Regions from separate parts of the Halomonas sp. SS10-MC5 genome, predicted to be linked through region 1. Evidence: riboswitches for the same ligand, from Rfam matches in the RefSeq annotation. Region 1 holds a riboswitch; the other holds the start of a gene.

Region 1 (11,306 bases):
TGAGCGACACCATCACCCACAACCTCTACAAGCTGCTGGGCTATATCACCGAGGGACAGGGACGGGCGCGGCCGGTGATTCTCAGTGAAGGGGGCAACTTTCCCACCGACGGCTACATCGCCCAGGGCTTCTGTCGCTTCGGCGGCTTCGAGCACCGGGTCGTGCCGGAAGGGGCAGCGCTGGAGGCGTACCTCGACGAGCGGGTGGCGGCGGTGGTGCTCAGCCACGTGCACTATCGCACCGGGCGCCTGCGCGACATGGCGGCGATCACCCGTCAGGTCCATGCCAGCGGCGCCGAGGTCGTCTGGGACCTGGCCCACTCGGCCGGCGCGCTGCCGGTGAACCTCGCCGCCTGCGGCGTGCGCTACGCGGTGGGCTGTACCTACAAGTACCTCAATGGCGGCCCCGGCGCGCCGGCCTTTCTCTACGTGCGGCGTGACTGTCAGAACCGGGGCTGGCAGCCCCTGTCGGGCTGGCTGGGGCACGCGGCGCCGTTCGCCTTCGAAGCCGACTACGCGCCGGCGCCAGGCATCTCGCAATTCCGCACCGGTACCCATTCGCCCCTCGCCTTCGCGGCGCTGGAAGCATCGCTGACCCTGTGGCAGGAGGTGGATCTCGCTGCGCTACGCCACAAGAGCCAACGCTTGATTGAGCTGTTTCGCGAGTCGCTGAGTGGCTGCCTGGACGAGCATGGCATCAGTGACATCACGCCGCCGGAGGCTCAGCGCGGCAGCCAGGTAGGATTGGTGGTGTCGAACCATGGCTCTTCCAACGCCCCGAACCCTGGCTATGCCATCGTCCAGGCGCTGATAGAGCGCGGCGTGATCGGCGACTACCGCGAGCCGGGGCTGATGCGCTTCGGTTTCGCGCCGCTCTACCTGAGCCATGAGGACGTCTGGCAGGCGGCGCGGCATCTGCGTGAGGTGCTGAGCGCAGGCGAGTATCTGGCCCCGCGCTTTCAGCAGCGCGGGGCGGTGACGTGAGCGCGGCTGGGCGTTGCGGCTGGATAGTGGAGTTCAGGCGCTGGGCAGCACCAGCTCCCGCGCCTCGCCCATCAGCAGCGCCCGATTGGCCTCCAGCGCCTCGCGCAGGAAGTCCCACAGTAGCCGCACCCGCGCCAGGCGGCGCTGCTCCTGGCGTGAGGTGATCCAGAACTGGCGCACGATCTCCACGTCATCGTTCAGCACGCTCTCGAGCCGGTCTCCGGTCTCGGCCATGAAGCACGGCAGCACGGCGAGCCCTGCCCCCTGCAAGGCGGCGGCGTGCTGGGTGGTGACGCTGGTGCTGCGAATCGAGAAGTGCGGCCCCGGCTGGCCCACTACTGCCGGGTCGAGCAACGGGTCGAGGTAGCTGAGCTGCTCGCTGAAGATCAGGTCGTCGACGTAGCCGATCAGCCGATGCTGGCCCAGCTCGTCGAGCCGCGTGGGGCGGCCGTGACGGCGGAAGTAGCTCTCGCTGCCGTAGAGCCTCAGACGGTAGTCGCACAGCCGCGAGATGACCAGCCCCTGGCTTGCCGGGCGCTCCACGGTGATCGCCAGGTCGGCCTCGTGACGGCTCAGGTTGACCACCCGCGGCAGGGCGAGCAGGTCCAGGGTGATCCCTGGGTGGCGCTCGCAGAAGGCGGCGAGCAGCGGGGCGATCACCCAGGTACCGAAGCCTTCGGTCACGCCCAGGCGAATCTGGCCGCTGAGCTGGCGGTTCTTGTCGGCCAGGCTCTCGCCCGCCTCGAAGGCGTGGCGCGCCATCTCCTCGGCGTGGGCGAGCAGCTGCTGGCCGGCTTCGGTCAGGTGGTAGCCATGGGTGCTACGCTCGAAGAGCTGGGTATTGAGTTTCTGCTCGAAGCGACGGGTACGGCGCGACAGCGTGGAGTGGTCCAGGCCCAGGCGCCGAGCGGCGTCGGTGAGCCGCTGGCTGCGTGCCACTTCGAGGAAAATCTGGATGTCCTGCCAGTCGAGCACGGGGCCACCTGCGCTGCAGTGTGTCGGGTTGTGCATTGTTGCACAAATCTTGTGAAGAAGTGCCCGTTGTCATGCCGCAGGACGGCTCTATAGACTCGAATTCATCGCACTTCGTGTTTTTATACACAGAAAGTCTAAGGCGGCGCTGAATGGTTCCATCTTCAGCGCTCCCGGAACCAGCCGGTTTACAACGACAAACCAGGAGCATCGCCATGTCCGTACGCGAGATATCCATGTACATCGACGGCCAGGCCGTCCCGTCCCAGAGCCAGGAGTGGCGCGACGTGATCAACCCCGCCACCCAGGAAGTGGTGGCGCGTGTGCCGTTCTGCACCGCCGAGGAGGTCGATCGCGCCGTGGCCAGCGCCAAGGCCGCGTTCAAGGAGTGGCGCAAGACCCCGCTGGCCAAGCGCATGCGCATCATGCTCAAGTTCCAGGCGCTGATTCGCGAACATACCGAGGAGCTTGCCGCGCTGATCACCGAGGAACACGGCAAGACACTGCCCGACGCTGCCGGCGAGGTAGGCCGCGGCCTGGAGGTGGTGGAGCACGCCTGTTCGATCACCTCGCTGCAGCTCGGCGAGCTGGCCGAGAACGCGGCCAACGAGGTCGACGTCTACACCCTCAATCAGCCGCTGGGCGTGGGCGCCGGCATCACCGCCTTCAACTTCCCGATCATGCTGCCCTGCTTCATGTTCCCGCTGGCCATCGCCGCCGGCAACACCTTCGTGCTCAAGCCCTCCGAGCAGGACCCCAGTTCCACCATGCGCCTGGTCGAGCTGGCCCACGAGGCGGGCGTGCCGGCTGGGGTGCTCAACGTGGTGCACGGCGGCCCCGACGTGGCCAACCAGATCTGCGACCACCCCGACATCAAGGCGCTCTCCTTCATCGGCTCCACCCACGTGGGCACCCACATCTACCGCCGCGCCTCCGAGGCAGGCAAGCGGGTGCAGTCGATGATGGGGGCCAAGAACCACTGCGTGGTGATGCCCGACGCCAACCGCAGCCAGGCCATCAACAACCTGCTGGGCTCCGCCTTCGGAGCTGCCGGCCAGCGCTGCATGGCCAACTCGGTGGTGGTGCTGGTGGGCGAGGCCAAGGCCTGGCTCGACGATATCGTCGAGGGGGCGCGCAACATGAAGGTGGGGCCGGGCACCCAGCGCGACGCCGACCTCGGCCCGCTGGTCTCCAAGGCTGCCCGCGATCGCGTGGTGCGCCTGATCGACGCCGGCGAGAAAGAGGGCGCCAGGCTGCTGGTCGACGGCCGCGGCTGTCAGGTGGAGGGCTACCCGGACGGCAACTTCGTCGGTGCCACCGTGTTCGCCGACGTCAAGCCGGAGATGACCATCTACCGCGAGGAGATCTTCGGCCCGGTGCTGTGCGTGGTCAGCGTCGATACCCTGGATGAGGCGATCGAGTTCATCAATGCCAACCCCAACGGCAACGGCACCTCGATCTTCACCAACTCCGGCTGGGTGGCGCGCCGCTTCGAGACCGACATCGATGTCGGCCAAGTCGGTATCAACGTGCCGATCCCGGTGCCGGTGGCCTACTTCAGCTTCACCGGCTCGCGCGGCTCCAAGCTCGGTGACCTGGGCCCCAACGGCAAACAGGCGATCCAGTTCTGGACCCAGACCAAGACCGTCACCGCGCGCTGGTTCGAACCCGAGAACGTCTCCAGCGGCATCAACAGCACCATCTCGCTGAGCTGATCCGGCTCAGGCACGCAGGCGCCCCGCCGTTCCGATGGGGCGCTTGCGTTTACAGGGGCTAAGTTTTTTGCAGCAAGGCATCGGTAGGCGTGGTATCTGGACCAGATACTGGAGCTATCGTGACTGGGTAACCTGCTGAATCCCTTCCCTCCCTGTAACCGTGGTCGGGTTAGCCCGCTGGCTGCTGGCGCTGCTGTGTCTTGTCACCGGGTCGTGATCCACTCCATCGTGGAGGTGGGACAAGGCGCCTAGCGCGAGGGATGCGCGGAGGTCGCATGGACAACACCTTTACGTTGACGTTAACTGTCATAATCACAAGGATAACGAAGGCTCAACCATGACCGCACCGATCAGCCGTTTTTCCGTTCCCGAGTCGATCGACGGCCTGCCTGCAGACATCCGCGAGACCATTCTCGCCGTGCAGGAGAAGGCCGGCTTCGTGCCCAATGTGTTCCTGATGCTGGCGCATCGCCCCGACGAGTTCCGCGCCTTCTTCGCCTACCACGACGCACTGATGGAACGGGAATCCGAGACCCTGACCAAGGCGGAGAAGGAGATGATCGTGGTCGCCACCAGCGCTCGCAACCGCTGCCTCTACTGCGTGGTCGCCCACGGTGCGCTGGTGCGCATCTACAGCAAGGATCCGCTGCTGGCTGACCAGGTGGCGATCAACCACCGCACCGCGCCGATCAGCGAACGCCACCGGGTGATGCTCGACTTCGCGCTGCACTGCGGCCTGGAGGTGGGTGAACTCACCGACGAGTGGCAGGCGCGCCTCACCGAGGTCGGCTTCACCCACGACGACATCTGGGACATCGGCGCCATCACCGCCTTCTTCGGCCTCTCCAACCGCCTGGTCACCCTCACCGGCACGCCACCCAACCCAGAGTTCTACCTGATGGGCAGGGTGCCGCGGGAGAAGTAGCGGCCTCGCAAGGCGGGGTGTGGCGTTTCAGAGGCGGCACGCTTCCAACAGCATCCGCACCGGCTCGAGCTGGCTGACGTGCAGCGCCAGCACGCTGTCGCCGGAAGCGTCGTCTGCCGGGCGGATCACGGCGAATTCGCCCTCTTCGAGATGGAATTCGTGGATCTCGCGGGGGCCTTCCGCGGTGCGGCACTGGATCGAGCGGTAGCTGTCGTCCTCGCCGTAGGTGAGGCGGTGATAGACCTTGAAGAAGGTGTAGAGCGTGAGCCCTTGGTCGAAGGCGGGCCAGCGCGCCGGGATGGTGCGCGTCTCTTCGTCGAGGGCCTGTCCCTTGGCCTCGGCGGCGGCGATGGCGTCGGCCAGCGGTGCGGCTAGCAGCGAAGCGTCGTCGCGAGGCAGCGGGGCAGCGCCGTCGATGGCCCGCTGGTGGTCGCTGCTGATCCGCGCCAGGTCGTCGAGCGAGGCGATGCGGTAGTCGGCGTGGGCCAGGTCGGCGGGCTCGAAGCCGCCGTTCTCCCAGCCATGAATGACCCGCAGCGTCAGTCGGCCATTGACCAGCGGCTCGCCGACCAGTGCCTGCAGGGCGACCCGCAGGTGCAGCTGGCGCTCGACGGCCAGGTTGTCGAAGGCGGAGTAGGGGTCGGCAAAGAGGTGGTGAAGGTGCCCGGGGGCGTGTTCCTTGGCTTCGCTAAACATGGCGGTTCCCTGCGAGGGAGGAGTGTTCTGGTTTTTTCATTGTTATATCATTTCCAGAGGCTCGAGGTCATATCGGCTCGTGTAGGGCCGGCTTGAGTCTCGTGATGACCCATACCTTCACTGTCGCCAGGGGAGTCTCGCTACGGCGAGGCTGAGAGAGCGCCAGTCGCTGACCCTGGAACCTGATCCGGTTCATACCGGCGGAGGAAGTGCGACATGTTCTACCTGACGTCAGCCGTGCTCGGCGCGGCGCTGCTGTGCTTTGCCTTCCTGGGCCTGCGTGCCCGCCGGGCCGACGGCCCTCTCGACGACTACGTCACCGCCCGCAACTCTCAGTCCGCCGCTACCTTGGGGCTGTCGTTCCTGGCCTCGGGCATGGGCGCGTGGATCCTCTTCGCGCCGCCGGAGATCGGCGCCTTCGTCGGCCCGGTGGCGCTGGCGGGTTATGCCATCGGTTCGGCGCTGCCGTTCATCGTGCTGGGGCTCTACGGCCCGGCGATCCGGCGCCAGCTGCCTGAGGGGCGCAGCATCGGCGAGTTCGCCGAAGCCTGCTACGGCACCGGCGTGCGGCGCTGGGTGGCGCTGGTCTCGGTGCTCTACATGGCCTGCTTCCTGGCCGCCGAGCTGACCGCTATCGGTGCGATTACGGCGCTGCTGTCGGAAGTACCGCCGGCACTGGTGGTGATCGGCGTGGCCGCGACCACGCTGCTCTACACTGCCATCGGCGGCCTGCGGGCGAGCCTGGCCACCGATCGCTGGCAAGCGTGGCTGCTGATCGCCCTGCTGCTCATCGTGGGCGGCGTCGCCCTCGTGCGTCTGCCCGAGATGCCCGTCGGGGCAGCGCTGCCGTCGATTCCCGTCGACGGCGCGCTGGGCGTGGCGCTGACCCTGGTCATCGCGGTCACCGCCGCCAATCTCTTCCACCAGGGATACTGGCAGCGGGTCTGGGCCGCCCGCGACGAGCGTGCGCTGCATCGCGGCGCCTGGCTGGGCGGCGCGACTACCGTGGCGGTGGTCGCGCTGGTGGGCGGGCTCGGCATGCTCGCGGCGATGAGTGGCCTGACGCTCGGTGAGCCGCCGATGCCGTTCTTCGCGCTGCTCGGCGAGGCGCCGGGCTGGCTGGCGCTGCCGGCGCTGGTCTTGGCGGTCACGCTGGTCGCTTCCAGCGTTGATACCCTGCAGAACGGCATTGCCTCGCTGGTGGTGGCGGGGTCCGGCAGGCGTGGGCTCTCCATCGGGGCGGCGCGGCTGGTCAGCGTGGCGCTGATGGTGCCGGTGGTGATCGTGGCGCTGCAGGGGCTCTCGGTGCTGCGCCTGTTCCTGATTGCCGACCTGCTGTGCGCCGCCATCGTGGTGCCGGTGCTGCTCGGTCTGTGGCGGCGCATGACCCCGCTGGCCGCGATGGCGGGAGGCATGGCGGGCCTGCTCGGCGCCATCCTGCCGGGCTGGGTCGCCCAGGGCAGCCTGGCGGCCGGCGTGCTGGCGGCGAGCTTTCCGGGCAGCATTCCCACGCTGCCGCCGTTCCTCGGTGCGCTGGCGGCCTCGACCCTGGTCAGCCTGGCCGTGGCGAGCGCGGCGCCCCACGAACGCGCCCGCCCGCTGTGAGCCGGTCGCAGGAGCGCTCCCCGGCGGTTGCGTCGCGGGGCGTGAAGGTCGCGAGGCAAAGGTCTAGCTTGATATCGATGCCGTGACTTGCGAATCTGTTGTTGATTATTTTAAGCACAAGCGAAAAGTATATTCGACGTCAACAACGACAATCGCGAGGACGACATGACCCAGGAAAACGGAAAAGCGGCGGGGCAGCTGGCTCGAGTGCTGGCTCGCAAGGATGTGCTGGCGCTGGCCTTCGGCGCCATGATCGGCTGGGGGTGGATCGTGCTGACCGGCAGTTGGATCCAGTCGGCCGGAAGCCTGGGCGCGATCACGGCCTTTCTGGTCGGCGGGCTGATCATCGTGCTGGTGGGCCTCACCTACGCCGAGCTCGCCTCCGCCATGCCCCAGGTGGGCGGCGAGCATGTCTACAGCTACCGGGCGCTGGGGCACTTCGCCTCCTTCCTGTGCACCTGGGCGATCACCCTGGGCTACGTCAGCGTGGTGGCCTTCGAGGCCGTGGCGTTGCCCACCGTCGTCGAGCACTTGTTCCCCGACTACGCCGTGGGGCACCTGTGGACTATCGCCGGCTGGGAGGTGAAGGCGACCTGGGTGGCCGTCGGGGTGGCCGGCTCGGTGCTGATGATGTGGGTGAACTACGTGGGCATCCGCACCGCGGCACTGCTGCAGAAGCTGGTGACCCTGCTGATCCTGGTGGTGGGCATCCTGTTCATCACCGGCGCGCTGTTCCAGGGCAGCACAACGGCCATGGAGCCGCTGTTCTCCGTCGAGCATGGGGTCCTGGGGGGCATCATGCTGGTGATCATCATGGTGCCTTTCATGTTCGTGGGTTTCGACGTCATCCCCCAGGCGGCCGAGGAGATCAACCTGCCGTTTCGCGAGATTGGCCGCGTATTGATGATCTCGGTGATCATGGCGGTGTTCTGGTATTCGTTCATCATCCTCGGCACCTCCTTGATGCTGAACCCCGACCAGCTGGCTACCAGTTCCCTGGCCGTGCCGGATGCCATGCAGGCCGTCTTCCAGGCGCCATGGGCGGGCAAATTGATGATCCTGGCCGGTATCGCGGGCATCGTCACCAGTTGGAACGCCTTCTACGTGGGTGGCTCGCGGGCGATCTATGCGCTGGCGCACTCCGGCATGCTGCCGGCCTGGCTGGCCAAGCTGCATCCCAAGCACCGCACCCCCACCAACGCCATCCTGGTGATGGGCGTGCTCTCGTCGATCGCGCCGTTCTTCGGCCGTCCGGCCCTGGTCTGGCTGGTCGTGGCCGGCGGGCTCGGCATCGTCATCGCCTACCTGTTCGTGGCGGTGTCGTTCGTGGTGCTGCGGCGTCGCGAGCCGGAGATGCCGCGCCCGTTCCGGGTGCGCCACGGCAAGCTGGTGGGCAGCCTCTCGATCCTGCTCTCCCTGGGGCTCATCGCCCTCTATCTGCCCGGCAGTCCCTCCGCGCTGGCACCGGTCGAATGGCTGATGTTCGCCGGCTGGATGGGCGGCGGCCTGGCGCTCTACGCCTGGTCGAGGAAGCGCTACGGCATCGCCTACAGCGACCGCATGATGACCCGCGAGCTGGCCGGAGCGGATCCCTATCCGGGACGCTGAGGCATTGCCGCCGTCTTGCGAGGCCACGTCGCGTGGCCTCGGTGAATGGCGGGATATTTGCCAGCTCGGCCTCGGGCGGCCACCCTCAGTAGATCACCCGATCGATCGAAACGGAGACCGCCCATGAGCGACACCTCGGACCCGCGCCGCCGCCACTCCGCCCCGGTGGTGGATGGCGTCGGCAAGTCGGCCAGCCGCGCCATGCTGCGCGCGGTGGGCTTTTCCGATGAGGACTTCACCAAGCCCCAGGTGGGCATCGCCTCCACCTGGAGCATGGTCACGCCGTGCAACAGCCACATCCACGAGCTCGCCGAGCGGGCCCGCGACGGCGCCGACTCGGCCGGCGGCAAGGGCGTGATCTTCAATACCATCACCATCTCCGACGGCATCGCCAACGGCACCGAGGGCATGAAGTACTCACTGGTCTCGCGCGAGGTGATCGCCGACTCCATCGAGACGGTGGCCGGCTGCGAGGGCTTCGATGGCCTGGTGGCCATCGGCGGCTGCGACAAGAACATGCCGGGCTGCCTGATGGGGCTGGCGCGGCTGAACCGGCCCAGCGTGTTCGTCTATGGCGGCACCATCCGGCCCGGCGCCAACCATACCGACATCGTCTCGGTGTTCGAGGCCATGGGCGCCCACAGCCGCGGCGACCTGGACCTGATCGAGCTGAAGCAGATCGAGGAGACGGCGATTCCCGGCCCGGGCTCCTGCGGTGGCATGTATACCGCCAACACCATGGCCTCGGCCATCGAGGCGCTGGGCATGAGCCTGCCGGGGAGCTCGGCCCAGGAGGCGGTGTCGCCGGCCAAGCGCGCCGACTGCGAGGCGGCCGGTGCCGCCGTGCTCGAACTGCTCGAACGCGACATCAAGCCCAGCGACATCATGACCCGCGAGGCCTTCGAGAACGCCATTACCATGGTGATTGCCCTAGGCGGCTCCACCAACGCAGTGCTGCACCTGATCGCCATGGCCAGCACGGTGGGCGTGCCGCTCTCGCTTGCCGACTTCACCGAGATCGGCCGGCGTGTGCCGGTGCTTGCCGACCTGCGCCCGAGCGGGCGCTACATGATGAGCGAGCTGGTGGCGATCGGCGGCATCCAGCCGCTGATGAAGACCCTGCTCGACGCCGGCCTGCTGCACGGCGATTGCCTCACGGTCACCGGCAGGACGCTGGCCGAAAACCTGGCCGGGGTCGGGCCGTATCCCGAGGGCCAGCCGATCATCGCGCCGCTGGAGGCCCCCATCAAGCGCGAGAGCCACCTGCGCATCCTGCATGGCAACCTGGCCCCGGACGGGGCCGTGGCCAAGATCACCGGCAAGGAGGGCACGCGCTTTTCCGGCACCGCGCGGGTATTCGGCTCGGAGGAGGAGGCCCAGGCGCGCATCAACGACGGCACGGTCATGGCCGGCGACGTGGTGGTGATCCGCTACGAGGGCCCGCGGGGCGGCCCGGGCATGCGCGAGATGCTCACGCCCACCTCGGCGATCATGGGGCGGGGCCTGGGCGACTCCGTGGCGCTGATCACCGATGGCCGCTTCTCCGGCGGCAGCCACGGTTTCGTGGTGGGGCATGTCTCGCCGGAGGCCTTCGACGGCGGGCCGCTGGCGCTGGTGGAGGACGGCGACACCATTACCATCGACGCCGAGGTGGACACCATCGAGCTTGGCGTCGACGAGGAGGAGCTCGCCCGCCGCCGTGCGGCCTGGCGCCAGCCGCCACCACGCTATACCCGCGGCGTGCTGGCCAGGTACGCACGCACGGTCAGCTCCGCCAGCAGCGGAGCGGTGACCGACCTGCCACCCGACGAGTGAGCCGTGCCTGGGTGCGTTTGGCTTTCCCCCGGGGCTTGGCTAGCTTGATGAGGCACACGTCAACCAGCAAGGAGGCAACATGCCCAAGAGCGGACCCAAGCAGGCGCGCGTCGAACCGATTCGCGATGCCGAGGATATCAACCTGCCGGTGACCGGCTGGCATGTCATCGACGAGACGGACCCCGACAATGAGATCGTCGTCTCCGAGCACGAGACGGAGGTGGAGGCGCTCAAGGCCGCAGAAGAGTACGAACAGCGCGAGGAGTGATCCGGCGCGCAAAGAGGGCCTCGCCATACATAAACGCCTCGCTTGAGCGAGGCGTTCTTTATTTGGCCGCGAGGCGCGTCGTCTCGAGACGGCGGGCTGGCGCGCTAGTAATCGAGCGCACTGTCCGGGTCGACAGTGTGATAGACCAGACGTAGCTCGTCGAGAGAGAGGTGCTCGAGGCGGCCTGCCAGCAGATCGCTGATCTTCTGTGCCGGAAGCCCGGCGCGGCGAGCGATTTCGCGACAGCCAAGGTCGGAAACGGCGATCAGCCGTGTGACGATGCGCATGAGGCGTGTGCGTTTTTCCAAATCCCTGACATCGAGGTCAGGGCATCTTCGCGGGGGGTCGAGGAGTTCCGCGTTGGAAGAATGTCGTGCCGTACTCATGATGCTCCAGTGGGCGGTTGCGACACACACATCATGGGGGCATTTCGGCGATTTTGCCAGTACCGATTCGCGACTTTTTCGCGCCGCCGCGAAAGCCGCCGTCCGGTGGGCCGGGTTGCGCCGACCTTGGTGGAATTGCCGAAAATTCACCAAAACGTAGAAACTGAGAATTAGCCCCTAGGCGCTGGGGCGTGCTAGTTTTTTCAGGTAAGCGGCCGGCCTTGCCCGGTGCGTCCGCAACAACCATAAACGATCCCGGTTTCAGGACGGAGGAAATCCATGCGAGCTCTCAAATACGCGGCAGCCGCTTCGCTGCTGGTCGTGGCCCCGCTG
Region 2 (11,306 bases), 2.1 Mb from region 1:
GGATCGCGCTCGAGTGGAAGCGCGCCTGGACGCTCTTTCCCGGCCACCTCACGATCACCGAGCCCCGCCTGTCCGGCACTGGCGGCGGGCGCCGCTACGCGCTCGTGGCCGAGCGCGCCAGCCTGGTGCTTTCACCTGCCTCGCTGCTGAATCGCCAGCTGCGCCTTCATCGCCTCGACGCCGAGGGCGTTCGCCAGGTTCGCCTGGGTGCGTACCGCCTGCGGGGCAGCGGCCACCTGCACCTGAGCGGCGTCGTCTGGCGTGACGGTGAGCTGGCCGCGAAAGCCATGGCAGGGCAGTGGGAACGAGCCACCATCTTTCAGGACGATACGCCACTGGTGGAGAGCGTGGCGCTTGACGCCGACCTCGAACTCGCCCCGCTGGCGTTGAAGGACCATGCCGGTAGCCAGGCGGCGCGCTTCATCTCCGGCTCCCTCGACCTGGCCGGCCGAAGCGACGCCTACGACCTCTTCAACCCCTACCTCGCCGACCTGGGCTGGCTACAGATCGGCGGCCACGGTGTTCTCGAAGTCGAACTGACCGTCGTGAACGGCGAGGTGCAGCCGGGCAGCCGCCTGCGCCTGGACTCCCCTCGCCTTTCCGTCCAGCTCGACGAGCGGCGCTGGCTCGAGGGTGGCACTCGTTACCGGGTCGACGGCAGTGGCACAGTGGAAGTCGACGTCGAAGAGCACGCCCGTCTCGCCCTTGCCCTCGGCGCCATCACCATGCGCGATGCCACGCCCGGCGCCGCTTCTCGGCCTGCCCTGCTGAACGGCGAGGGTTTCCGGCTAACGCTCGAGACTGCCGGGCTGCACCTGCATGCGCCGCCGGACGAGCTCCAGCATGCCGAACTACGCTGGCACGACGCTGAAGCGCCGGACATCGCCGCCTTCGATCACTATCTCCCGCCACCGGTACCGCTCGAGCTGAAGGGCGGCTCGGCAAGGCTGCAGGGCGGGCTCGCCTACGACGCCGAACGCCTCTCCGGCAGCTTCGATCTGAGCGGCGACCGCATCGCCCTGCGTCTCGGCGAGCAGCCGCTGAGAGGACGGCTCGACCTGCACCTGCCCATCGCCGAACTCGACGTGACCCGTGGCGTGGTGGATGTCTCGGGTACCCGCCTCGACCTGGAGGCCGCCGCCCCGGGCGAGGTGCAGCCGCTCACCACGACGCTGGCGCTGCCCACCGCTCGCGTTCGCGCGCCACAGGCATGGAGAGCGCTGAACGGCGGTAGCCTGCTCAAGGGCGATCCGTCCTGGTCGGCGGAACTGGCCCTGCACGGTCGCCTTGCCAATCTCGGCGTGCTCGACCCTATCCTGACCGAACTGTTCGACGGGCTCGACCTCGGGCTGGAGGGAGGCGGCCGGCTTTCTGGCACGCTGCACGTGCGCCACGGGCAGCCGCAGGAAGGGAGTCGACTGGAGGTACGTTCCGAAGCGCTCGGCGCTCGCTTCCTCGGCCACCACGCTCGCGGCGAGGGGCAGCTTCTCATCGCTGTGCAAGCCGGCGAGCCCCATCCCGAGGCGAGCGCCGACCTCGCCGTCAACGATGTGGACCTCACCCGCTTGAGCGATGTTCGTCGGCTCTTCCAGGCCGATCACCTGGCGCTGACTGCCACGCTTCCGATCACGCAGAGGATCGCTCACTCCCCCACGGCGCGAGTGACTTGGCACGACGCCCGCATCCCCGATGCGAGCGTACTCAACGCCTATCTACCGGAGGGCGTGCCGCTGCAGCTGGACGGCGGCCAGGCCAGCAGCGACGGATCTCTCACACTAGAGGAGGCACGTGGGCGGGGGCGCATCAGCCTGGCGGGCGATGCCATTCATGGTCGTCTGCGGGGAACATCGTTCCGAGGTGCACTGGACGCCACCCTGGCATTGCGCGATCTCGACCCGGCCCGCCAGTTGCTGGACTTCTCCGGCAGCCGGGTGGAAATGATCGCCTCGGCGAACGACGGCGAGACACTGCGCACCCTGCTGGTGGCCCGCCAGGCACGCCTGCGAGGCGGCCTCGACTGGCCCGGGCGCGAAGCACACCGCAGGCCGCTGGCCGGCACGCTGCGGCTGGACGGCCTGCTCGACCGACTCGGTTTCCTCAATGCTCTCCTGCCCGAGGAGCAAGGCCTGTCGGTGCAGGGCAGCGGCAGGTTGCGCGCCGATCTCCATTTTGCCGAGGGGATGCCCTCATCCGGTAGCCGGCTCGAGGCCCACTCCGACCGACTCGCCGCCCGTTTCCTGCACTACGAGGCCTTCGGCGACGGCTCGCTCGAGTTGGAGGTCACCGATCCCGGCGCCACGCTGCATCTTAGCCTGCCCCGCTTCGGCCTGCGCCGCCAGGAGACCGAGGGTGCGCTGATCGAAGGGCGCCTGCTGGAGCTTCGCAGCCGGGCGCGCCACTTCGGGCTGCCCGAGGGCCTTCGCCAACTGAGCACGCACATCGACATGCCCCACGTGGTGGCGCCAGACCTCGCGGCCTTCAACGCCTACCTGCCGGAGGGTGGTGGCATCAGCCTGATCGAAGGCCAAGCACGCCTCGCCGCCCAACTGCACCTGGATGGCATGAGCGCCGCCGGCCACCTGGAACTGCGGGCGCCCCAGGCCCGCCTCGTGCTACATGACCAGATTCTCGAAGGCGAACTGCACCTGGCAACCCGCCTCGCCGATGGCGACCTGGAGACTCTCACCTTCGATATCTCCGGCTCTCGACTGGGCCTCGAGAACGTGCACCTGACCGATGACGGCGGCAACCTCACCCGTGGCTGGTGGGCCCGGCTCGACGTGCCCGAAGGCAACATGCGCTGGGAAACACCGTTGGCCCTCGACGCCCGGCTCGACCTGGCCATGCGCGACAGCGGCTTGCTGGTCCGCCTGCTCGTCGATGCCGCCCGGGAGCGGCGCTGGCTGCGCGAACGCCTGACGCTGGGCGAGGTGCACGGCGAGGCGCGAGTGATGCTGAACGACGATACCGTCCGGGTGGAGAACCTCGCCGTGCAGGCCGGCGAGCGTCTGGAGCTGCTGGCCAACCTCGCCCTGCGCGACTCGCATCTGGCTGGCCGCGCCTTTGCCCGCTATGGGCCGCTGCGGCTGGGCATCGAACTGGATGGCGAACGCCGCCGCTGGCAGCTGCGCAACGCCCGGTCGTGGTATGCCGGCGGCCAACCCGCCAGCGAGCTGACGCTGCCCGATAGCGAGACCTGGTTCGAACGCCTGGAGGTGCCGACCGAATGAGCCAAGGGGTACGTATGGCTGGAAAGCGGCCAACGACCTGCTAGACTGGCCACAACGCTTGACGGGGTGCCGGTGGAACCGGCTGAGATCGCCATACGATATTCTGAATCAGAGTGTCGTCACGGCGGGGCCCGTTGAACCTGATCCGGCTCGTACCGGCGTAGGAATCAAGCGGTGACCAGGGCGCCAGTATTCCCTTCCCAGCCCTGTCCCACTCTTCTCCCCTTCGCCCGCACTCCGGATCCTTTCACACCGGAGGCCAGATGGGCTATCGCTTTACCGACCTGACCGACGCCTGCCACGACGACTGGCGCGCCTACATCGAGCACGGCTTCGTGCGCCGGCTGGGCAGCGGCACCCTCGACGAAGGCGCCTTTCGCCACTACCTGCAGCAGGACTACCTGTTCCTGATCCACTTCGCCCGCGCCTACGCCCTGGCCGCCTACAAGAGCCGCACCCTGAGTGATCTGCGCCAGGCCCATGAGGGGCTCAAGGCGATTCTCGACGTGGAGCTCGAGCTCCACGTGGGCTACTGCCGCGAGTGGGGCATCACCGAGGCGGAGCTGGCCGCGCTGCCCGAGGCCAGGGCCACCCTGGCCTATACCCGCTACGTACTCGATACCGGCAACCGTGGCGACCTGCTCGACCTCCACGTGGCGCTGGCCCCCTGCCTGGTGGGCTACGGCGAGATCGCCAACTGGCTGAACGCCCAGCCGGATACCGTGCGCGGCGACGCCAATCCCTATGACGCCTGGATCGCCATGTACGCAAGCGACGACTTCCAGGTCGCCATGCGTGCCGAGCTCGAGTGGCTCGACGCCCGCCTGGCCGACGTCACCCCGGCGCGCTTCGCCGAGCTGGCCGAGGTGTTCCGCGATGCCACCCGGCTCGAGATCGATTTCTGGCAGATGGGGCTCGACCACAGCCTCTGACGCCCCCTGACCGACAACAACCATCAAGGATCCTAACCCATGAGCAAGACCGCCCACTTCCTCGCCGAGACCGCCAAGGTCGACGAAGCCGCCATCCAGCCGCTGCCCGGCTCGCGCAAGGCCTACGTCGAAGGCTCGCGACCCGACATCCGCGTGCCCTTCCGCGAGATCAGCCTGTCGCCGACCAAGACCTCCGGTGCAGACGAGGAGAACCCACCGCTGCTGGTCTACGATACCTCCGGCCCCTACACCGACCCGGCGGCCAGCAATGATCTGCGCCGCGGCCTGCCCGAGCTGCGCCGCGCCTGGATCGAGGAGCGCGGCGACACCGAGTTCCTCGACGGCCCCACCTCCGAGTACGGCAAGCGCCGCGCCAGCGACCCCATGCTCGCCCCGCTGCGCTTCGACCTGACCCGCACGCCCAGGCGCGCCAAAGCGGGGAAGAACGTCACCCAGCTGCACTACGCCCGCCAGGGCATCGTCACGCCGGAGATGGAGTTCATCGCCATTCGCGAGAACCAGCGTCGGCAGGCGTTGGGTACGGCAGAAGTGGAGCGCATCCTCGGCCATCAGCATGCCGGCCAGGGTTTCGGCGCCAGGCTACCCGAAGAGATCACGCCGGAGTTTGTGCGCGCCGAGGTAGCCGCCGGCCGGGCGATCATCCCCTGCAACATCAACCACCCCGAGTCCGAGCCGATGATCATCGGCCGCAACTTTCTGGTGAAGATCAACGGCAACCTGGGCAACTCGGCGGTGACCTCCTCCATCGAGGAGGAAGTCGACAAGATGACCTGGGGCATCCGCTGGGGGGCGGACACCATCATGGACCTCTCCACCGGCCAGAACATCCACGAGACCCGCGAGTGGATCATCCGCAACTCGCCGGTGCCGATCGGCACGGTGCCGATCTACCAGGCGCTGGAGAAGGTCAACGGCGTGGCCGAGAATCTTACCTGGGAGGTGTTCCGCGACACCCTGATCGAGCAGGCCGAGCAGGGCGTGGACTACTTCACCATCCACGCCGGGGTGCTGCTGCGCTACGTGCCGCTGACCGCCAAGCGCGTCACCGGCATCGTCTCCCGTGGCGGCTCGATCATGGCCAAGTGGTGCCTGTTCCACCACCAGGAGAGCTTCCTCTACACCCACTTCGAGGAGATCTGCGAGATCTGCAAGCAGTACGATGTCGCCTTCTCGCTGGGCGACGGCCTGCGCCCGGGCTCGGTGGCCGACGCCAACGACGAGGCGCAGATGGCCGAGCTCAAGACCCTGGGCGAACTGACCCGCATCGCCTGGAAGCACGACGTGCAGGTGATGATCGAGGGCCCCGGCCACGTGCCCATGCACCTGGTCAAGGAGAACATGGACAAGCAGCTGGAGTACTGCGACGAGGCGCCCTTCTACACCCTCGGCCCGCTGGTCACCGACATCGCCCCGGGCTACGACCACATCACCTCCGGCATCGGCGCGGCGATGATCGGCTGGTACGGCTGCGCCATGCTCTGCTACGTGACGCCCAAGGAGCACCTCGGGCTGCCCAACAAGGACGACGTCAAGACCGGCATCATCACCTACAAGATCGCCGCCCATGCGGCGGATCTGGCCAAGGGCCACCCGGCCGCCCAGCGCCGCGACAACGCCCTGTCCAAGGCGCGCTTCGAGTTCCGCTGGGAAGACCAGTTCAACCTCGGCCTCGACCCGGACACCGCCCGCGAATACCACGACGAGACCCTGCCCAAGGACTCCGCCAAGGTCGCCCACTTCTGCTCCATGTGCGGACCCAAGTTCTGCTCCATGAAGATCACCCAGGAGGTGCGCGACTACGCCGCCGAGCACGGCCTCGACGGCGACGCGGACGCGGTGATGAAGGGCATGGAGGAACAGGCGGAGAAGTTCCGCCGGCAAGGTGCGGAACTCTACAAGGAGGTGTGAGCACCGCGACCTTGTCGCAAGACGATCACGCCGGCCAAGCGCCGGCGTGTTTTTTTGTCGCCACAGGCGACAGCATGGAGCGCTCGGATGTAGCCTGTAGAAATATGCAAGGAGAAGTGCGGAGGGAGCGAGCCCATGTCACACCTGCACGTCGCGCTGGTGACCGAGCGCCCCGAGGTAAGCCTCATTCCCATTCTGCAGTTGCGCCCACAGCGGATCGTGCTGATACCCTGCCAATCCCCCCCCCAGGCGACCGAGCGGCTGGCGATCCTGCTGCGTCACGAGCTGCCCCCCGGCACCGCGATCGAGACACACCCCAGACTTCCCGCCGACGAACCCGATCGCTGTGCCCGCTATGCCGACGAACTGGCCGAGACCCTGTATCGCCAGCAGTTCGACACGCCCACCCTCTCGGTGACCCTGGATGCCGGCGGCTGCAGCACGCTCATCGCCCTGCTGTTCCAGCAGGCCATGCGGCGCTGTTCCGCCGACTGGCTATACGTGGACATTCAGGCCGGTGCGCTCTACCGCATGGCCTGTGACGGCCCGGACTCCGCTCCCGAGGTCATGGCCATCGAGCCGGTGCTGGACGTCGACCGTTACCTGCAGGCCAACGGCCGCAAGCGTGTCCGGGCACTCTCCGACAGCGGCGACTGGCGCCAGGCCTGCGCCCAGCGCAAGTCTCTCACCCGCTATCTCGCCCACCATGCCGATCGCCTGGCCGTCCTGCTCGGTGAACTGCACGACATGGTCCACGGCGAGGGAGGCATGCTGGAGAGCGTCAACCGGCAATCGGGGGCCCGGCTCCGGCCCGGCGCCGAGCGGCAATGGCTCAAGGCCGCGCCGAACTTTCCCGCCACCGATGCGCTGAAGGCCCTGCATGAGGCCGGCCTGCTGCGCTGGTCAAGCGACGCGCCGGAGGTCGTCGACATCGATTCCGTGGAGGCTGGACGCTACCTGGGCGGGGGCTGGCTGACGGAGTATACCTGGCTCAGCGCCCGGGAGGCCGGGCTGTCGCGCGTCTGCAGCGAGGCCCACATTCTCGACCTGAGCGGCCAGCACAACGGCGAACCCGTGGTATCGGACTGCCTGGCCGTGGAACGCAACCAGTTGCTGTTCATCGAATCCCTCATCGCCCGGCCCGGGACCAGAACCTGTGTCGAGCAGGGTCTGAAGCGGTTGCACGGCATGCTCAACCATTCGGCAGGGCTTGCCGCCACCCGGGTGCTGCTGGCCTGCGGTGAGTTCGATACCTCCCGGCAGCGGCTCACCGAGCTGCAGCGCCTGCAGGGCCTGCAGGTCGAAGTCGTCGAAAACCGGGAACTCAAGCATTTCCCCGACCTGCTGGCAGGCTGGAAGGAGCAGGGAAGGTGGCCGGGAAGCGCATCGAGCCGCTAACGACGAAGACGCCCCATGGCATCGGCCACGGGGGCTGGTCGGGACGTTACGGCAGGCACCTCAGAAGCGATAGCGAACCCCGACGCTGGCGGCGTCGAAGGTGTAGTCGGACTTGTCCAGGTAGCGCATGTAGTCGGCGCCGACGGCCAGGTTGGGCGCTATGTCGAACTCGGCGCCACCACCGTAGGAGAAACCGCTCTCGCGGTCGGCATCGAAGTCCACCTCGGTGAAGCCCGCCAGGCCGTAGAGGCGAAACTCCTGGGAAACCGGCAGGATACCCTTGGCATAGGCGCCCACCAGATAATCCAGTTCGGTCGAGCCTTCGGAGCCGCCGGTGCCCAGGTGGGCCTCGGCGCCGAAGTAGTCGTTGAACTGCGCGCCGCCGTTGAGGCGCAGGCCCACGGAGTCGGCCGAAGAGCCCTGCTCGGGGTCGAGCTCCCAGAACATGGCATCGGCGCCGGCATAGGCGCGGGGGTACATCGGCATCTGATACTGCTGGGCCTGGGCCGAGGAAGCGAAGGCCGCGGTGAGCAGCGCAGCGGTGGAAACGGCAAGCAGTCTCATATCGTACCTCCATTAAGAAACAGTGTTTCCATACACCGACTCCAAGTCTGGTACAGAGTCGGGATACGCGCAAGACGAATCGTCCCGTACCAGGCTCGGCGCCGACGCTGACTCAGCGCGGCGACAGGCTGAGCACCACGATACCCCCCAGCACGATGGCCCCGCCGACCAGCTGCGTGACCGACAGCATCTGCCCCAGCACCAGGTAGCCCAGCAGCAGCGAAGCGACCGGTTCGACGTTCATTACCGGCGCGTTGCGCGCCATCTCCAGCCGCGGCACGCTGATGAACAGCACCGAAAAAGCCACGCTGTAGAGTAGCGCCAATGCCACCAGCGCTGCCCAGCCGCTGCCGCTGCCGGGCAGCGCCATGCCGCCCGGTACCAGTTGCAGAGTGCCGGCTACGAGCATCACGACGAATACCGTGAGCATGGTCAGCAGGCTGCGCAGGGTACTGCCCACCTGGCCCAGGTGATGTTCGGTGACCCACAGAGCGACCGAAAAGGCCGTGGCCGCCCCCAGCCCGAACGCCACGCCGGGCAGCCACGCCGGCCCGAGCGTCGCGGGGCTCGCCAGCCAGGTCGGGACGTCGAGCACCACCACCAGGCCCACCAGGATCGCCGCCATGATCAGCGCCGCGCGCAGTGTCGGGCGCGGCCCGCCCAGCGCCCAGGTGATCAAAGCCAGCTGAATGGGAAAGGTGTTCATCAACAACAGCGCCACGACGACCGGGATCCGCGCCACCGCCGAATAGAGACACAGGCTCTGAATCGCGACCATCAGCCCCGCCAGCAGCTGCCAGGGGCGCGAGCCGGCCGGAAGCGCCAGGCGCTTGCCCTGCCACAGGAAGAGCGCCATCAGCACGACGAGCGCCGCGGCCGAGCGCACCAGCACGGCGAGCAGCAGCCCGGTGCCCTCGTCGAAGGCCAGGCGGGCCGCGACATGATTACCGGCGAACAGGGTGGCAACGGTGGCCAGCAGTAATACGGCGAGATGGCGCGGCAGCAGCGATGCGCTGCCAAGCGCCGCGGTGTCAGTCGACATGGCGGTTTCCTGCGGTCGGGAGCCGTCAGCATGCCAGCATTTTCGATAGACGACTAATAAAGGCCGCCTTGACCTGAAGCAGCACCGCGGACACCACCTGGATGATAGACTAAAGTCTTACGTCTATCCTGCCTCTACACCCATCTCATGCGGAGCCCCGATGAACGCCCCGGTCCTGGTCATCAATTGCGGTTCGTCGTCGATCAAATATGCCCTGGTGCCGTCCGTGCCGGATCAGCCGCGCCTGGCCGGGCTGGCGGAGCGCCTGGGCAGCGGTGACGCCCGGCTCACGGGCATCGACAGCCGTGGCGACGCCTTTGCGCAGGCTCTCGGCGATGCGGGGCATACCCATGCGCTGGAAGCCATTCTCGAGCGCCTGGAGGGGCACCGGCCGGTCGCGGTGGGACACCGCATCGTTCACGGCGGAGAGCGCTTCACCCGCGCCGTCCTGATCGATGACGACGTGGTCGAGGCGATCGAGCGCACTTCGGCGCTGGCGCCGCTGCACAACCCGGCCAACCTGGCGGGGGTGGTCGCCACGCGCCGGCTGTTCCCCGACCTGCCCCAGGTGGCGGTGTTCGACACCGCCTTCCACCAGAGCCTGCCGGAGCGGGCCTACCGCTATGCGCTGCCGGACGCGCTCTACCGTGACCACGCCATTCGCCGCTACGGCTTTCACGGCACCAGTCACGCCTACGTCAGCCGGCGTGCCGACCGGCTCGGCGGGCTCGAGGGTGGCGGCTGGCTCACCGCCCACCTGGGCAACGGCTGCTCCACTTGTGCCGTGTGGCAGGGCGAGAGCCTCGACACCAGCATGGGGCTAACCCCGCTGGAGGGCGTGGCGATGGGCACGCGCAGCGGCGACGTCGACCCCGGCCTGCACGCGCATCTGTCGCGCCAGCTCGGCTGGTCGCTCGAGCGCATCGACGAGGTGCTCAACCGCAACAGCGGCCTGCTGGGGCTCTCGGGGCTGACCAACGACATGCGTGAGCTGGAGACGGCCGAGGCGCATGGGCATGCCGGCGCGGCGCTGGCCATCGAGGTGTTCTGCTACCGCATCGCCAAGTCGCTGGCCGCCCTCTCCTGCGCCCTGCCGCGCCTCGACGGCCTGGTCTTCACTGGCGGCATCGGCGAGAACTCCGCCCGTGTGCGCGAGCGGATCATCGGCCTGCTGCCCCACTTCGGCCTGCAGCTCAACCGCACCGTCAACAGCGAGACGACCCGCGGACGCGAGGGGCGTATCGATGCCGGGGGGCGCCAGCTGTGGGTCATACCCACCGACGAGGAGGGACAGATCGCCACCGAAACCCGCCAGCGACTGGATGAGGCCAACGCATGACACCGCACGACACCCGCCCACAGACCCAGGTTCTTTTGATGGTGCCGACCGGTGTCGGCGTCGGCCTGACCTCGGCCAGCCTCGGCCTGATGCAGGCCCTCGACACCATCGGCCTCAAGACCGGCTTCTTCAAGCCGTTCCGTCAGGACGAGCTCAACGGCCCCGGTCCCGACCGCTCCACGGCGCTGGTCGGTAGCACTCTCGGACTGCGCCCACCGGCGCCCATCGCCCAGGCCGACATGGAGCGCCTGCTGCGTCAGGATCGTCTCGACGTGCTGATGGAAGAGGTCATCGAGCTGTTCGACGAGGTCGCAGGCAGCCACGACGGCATCACACCGGACCTGATCGTAGTGGAGGGCGTGGTGCCCACCGCCCACGGCACCTACGCCACCCAGCTCAATGCCCACCTTGCCCATGCGCTCAACGCACGCACCATCCTGGTCGGCAGCGGTGACGCCGCCGCTCCCGAGGCGCTGGCGGAGCAGCTCGACATGCACGCCCGCGCCTTCGGCGGCGTGGGCTCGGCGCGCACCCTGGGCTGCATCCTGATGCGCATGCAGAACCTGCCCGGCGCCGAGGAGCCGGCGCTCGCCCCCGGCACCAGCAGTGTCGCCCTCGACGATGCCTTTCTCGCCGAGCTGCGCCGCCACTCGCCGGCACTGGCCACCGACCGCTTCCACCTGATCGGCGTGGTGCCCTACAACCCGGCGCTGACCGCGCCGCGGGTGGTCGACGTGGCGCGAGCCCTCGACGCGCGCTTCCTCAACGAGGGCGACGCCGCCAACCGGCGGGTGCTCTCCACCAGCCTGTGTGCCCGCAGCGCCGCCAACGCCCTGCACGTGTTCCGCCCCGGCAGCCTGATCGTCACCTCC

What was found. A riboswitch is a leader RNA that binds a small molecule or an ion and turns the genes downstream of it on or off. The one in region 1 is predicted to bind thiamine pyrophosphate.
Region 2: it holds a riboswitch for thiamine pyrophosphate, as region 1 does, so the genes downstream of both, tenA (thiaminase II) here and I4484_RS16905 (sodium:solute symporter) in region 1, are expected to answer to the same signal.

The regions. Positions count from the first base shown of each region.
Region 1 is NZ_CP065435.1:3,640,424-3,651,729, reverse strand. Features, by position in the region: gene kynU (kynureninase) at 1-983, shown strand, start outside; gene I4484_RS16925 (LysR family transcriptional regulator) at 1,017-1,958, opposite strand; gene I4484_RS16920 (CoA-acylating methylmalonate-semialdehyde dehydrogenase) at 2,171-3,670, shown strand; gene I4484_RS16915 (peroxidase-related enzyme) at 4,008-4,595, shown strand; gene I4484_RS16910 (hypothetical protein) at 4,623-5,291, opposite strand; TPP riboswitch at 5,410-5,518, shown strand; gene I4484_RS16905 (sodium:solute symporter) at 5,508-6,896, shown strand; gene I4484_RS16900 (APC family permease) at 7,062-8,504, shown strand; gene ilvD (dihydroxy-acid dehydratase) at 8,628-10,319, shown strand; gene I4484_RS16890 (hypothetical protein) at 10,399-10,587, shown strand; gene I4484_RS20995 (XRE family transcriptional regulator) at 10,692-10,973, opposite strand; gene I4484_RS16880 (TAXI family TRAP transporter solute-binding subunit) at 11,253-11,306, shown strand, end outside.
Region 2 is NZ_CP065435.1:1,331,993-1,343,298, reverse strand. Features, by position in the region: gene I4484_RS06310 (hypothetical protein) at 1-3,230, shown strand, start outside; TPP riboswitch at 3,283-3,414, shown strand; gene tenA (thiaminase II) at 3,494-4,162, shown strand; gene thiC (phosphomethylpyrimidine synthase ThiC) at 4,202-6,091, shown strand; gene I4484_RS06295 (DUF1887 family CARF protein) at 6,227-7,489, shown strand; gene I4484_RS06290 (porin family protein) at 7,550-8,053, opposite strand; gene I4484_RS06285 (EamA family transporter) at 8,166-9,095, opposite strand; gene I4484_RS06280 (acetate/propionate family kinase) at 9,256-10,434, shown strand; gene pta (phosphate acetyltransferase) at 10,431-11,306, shown strand, end outside.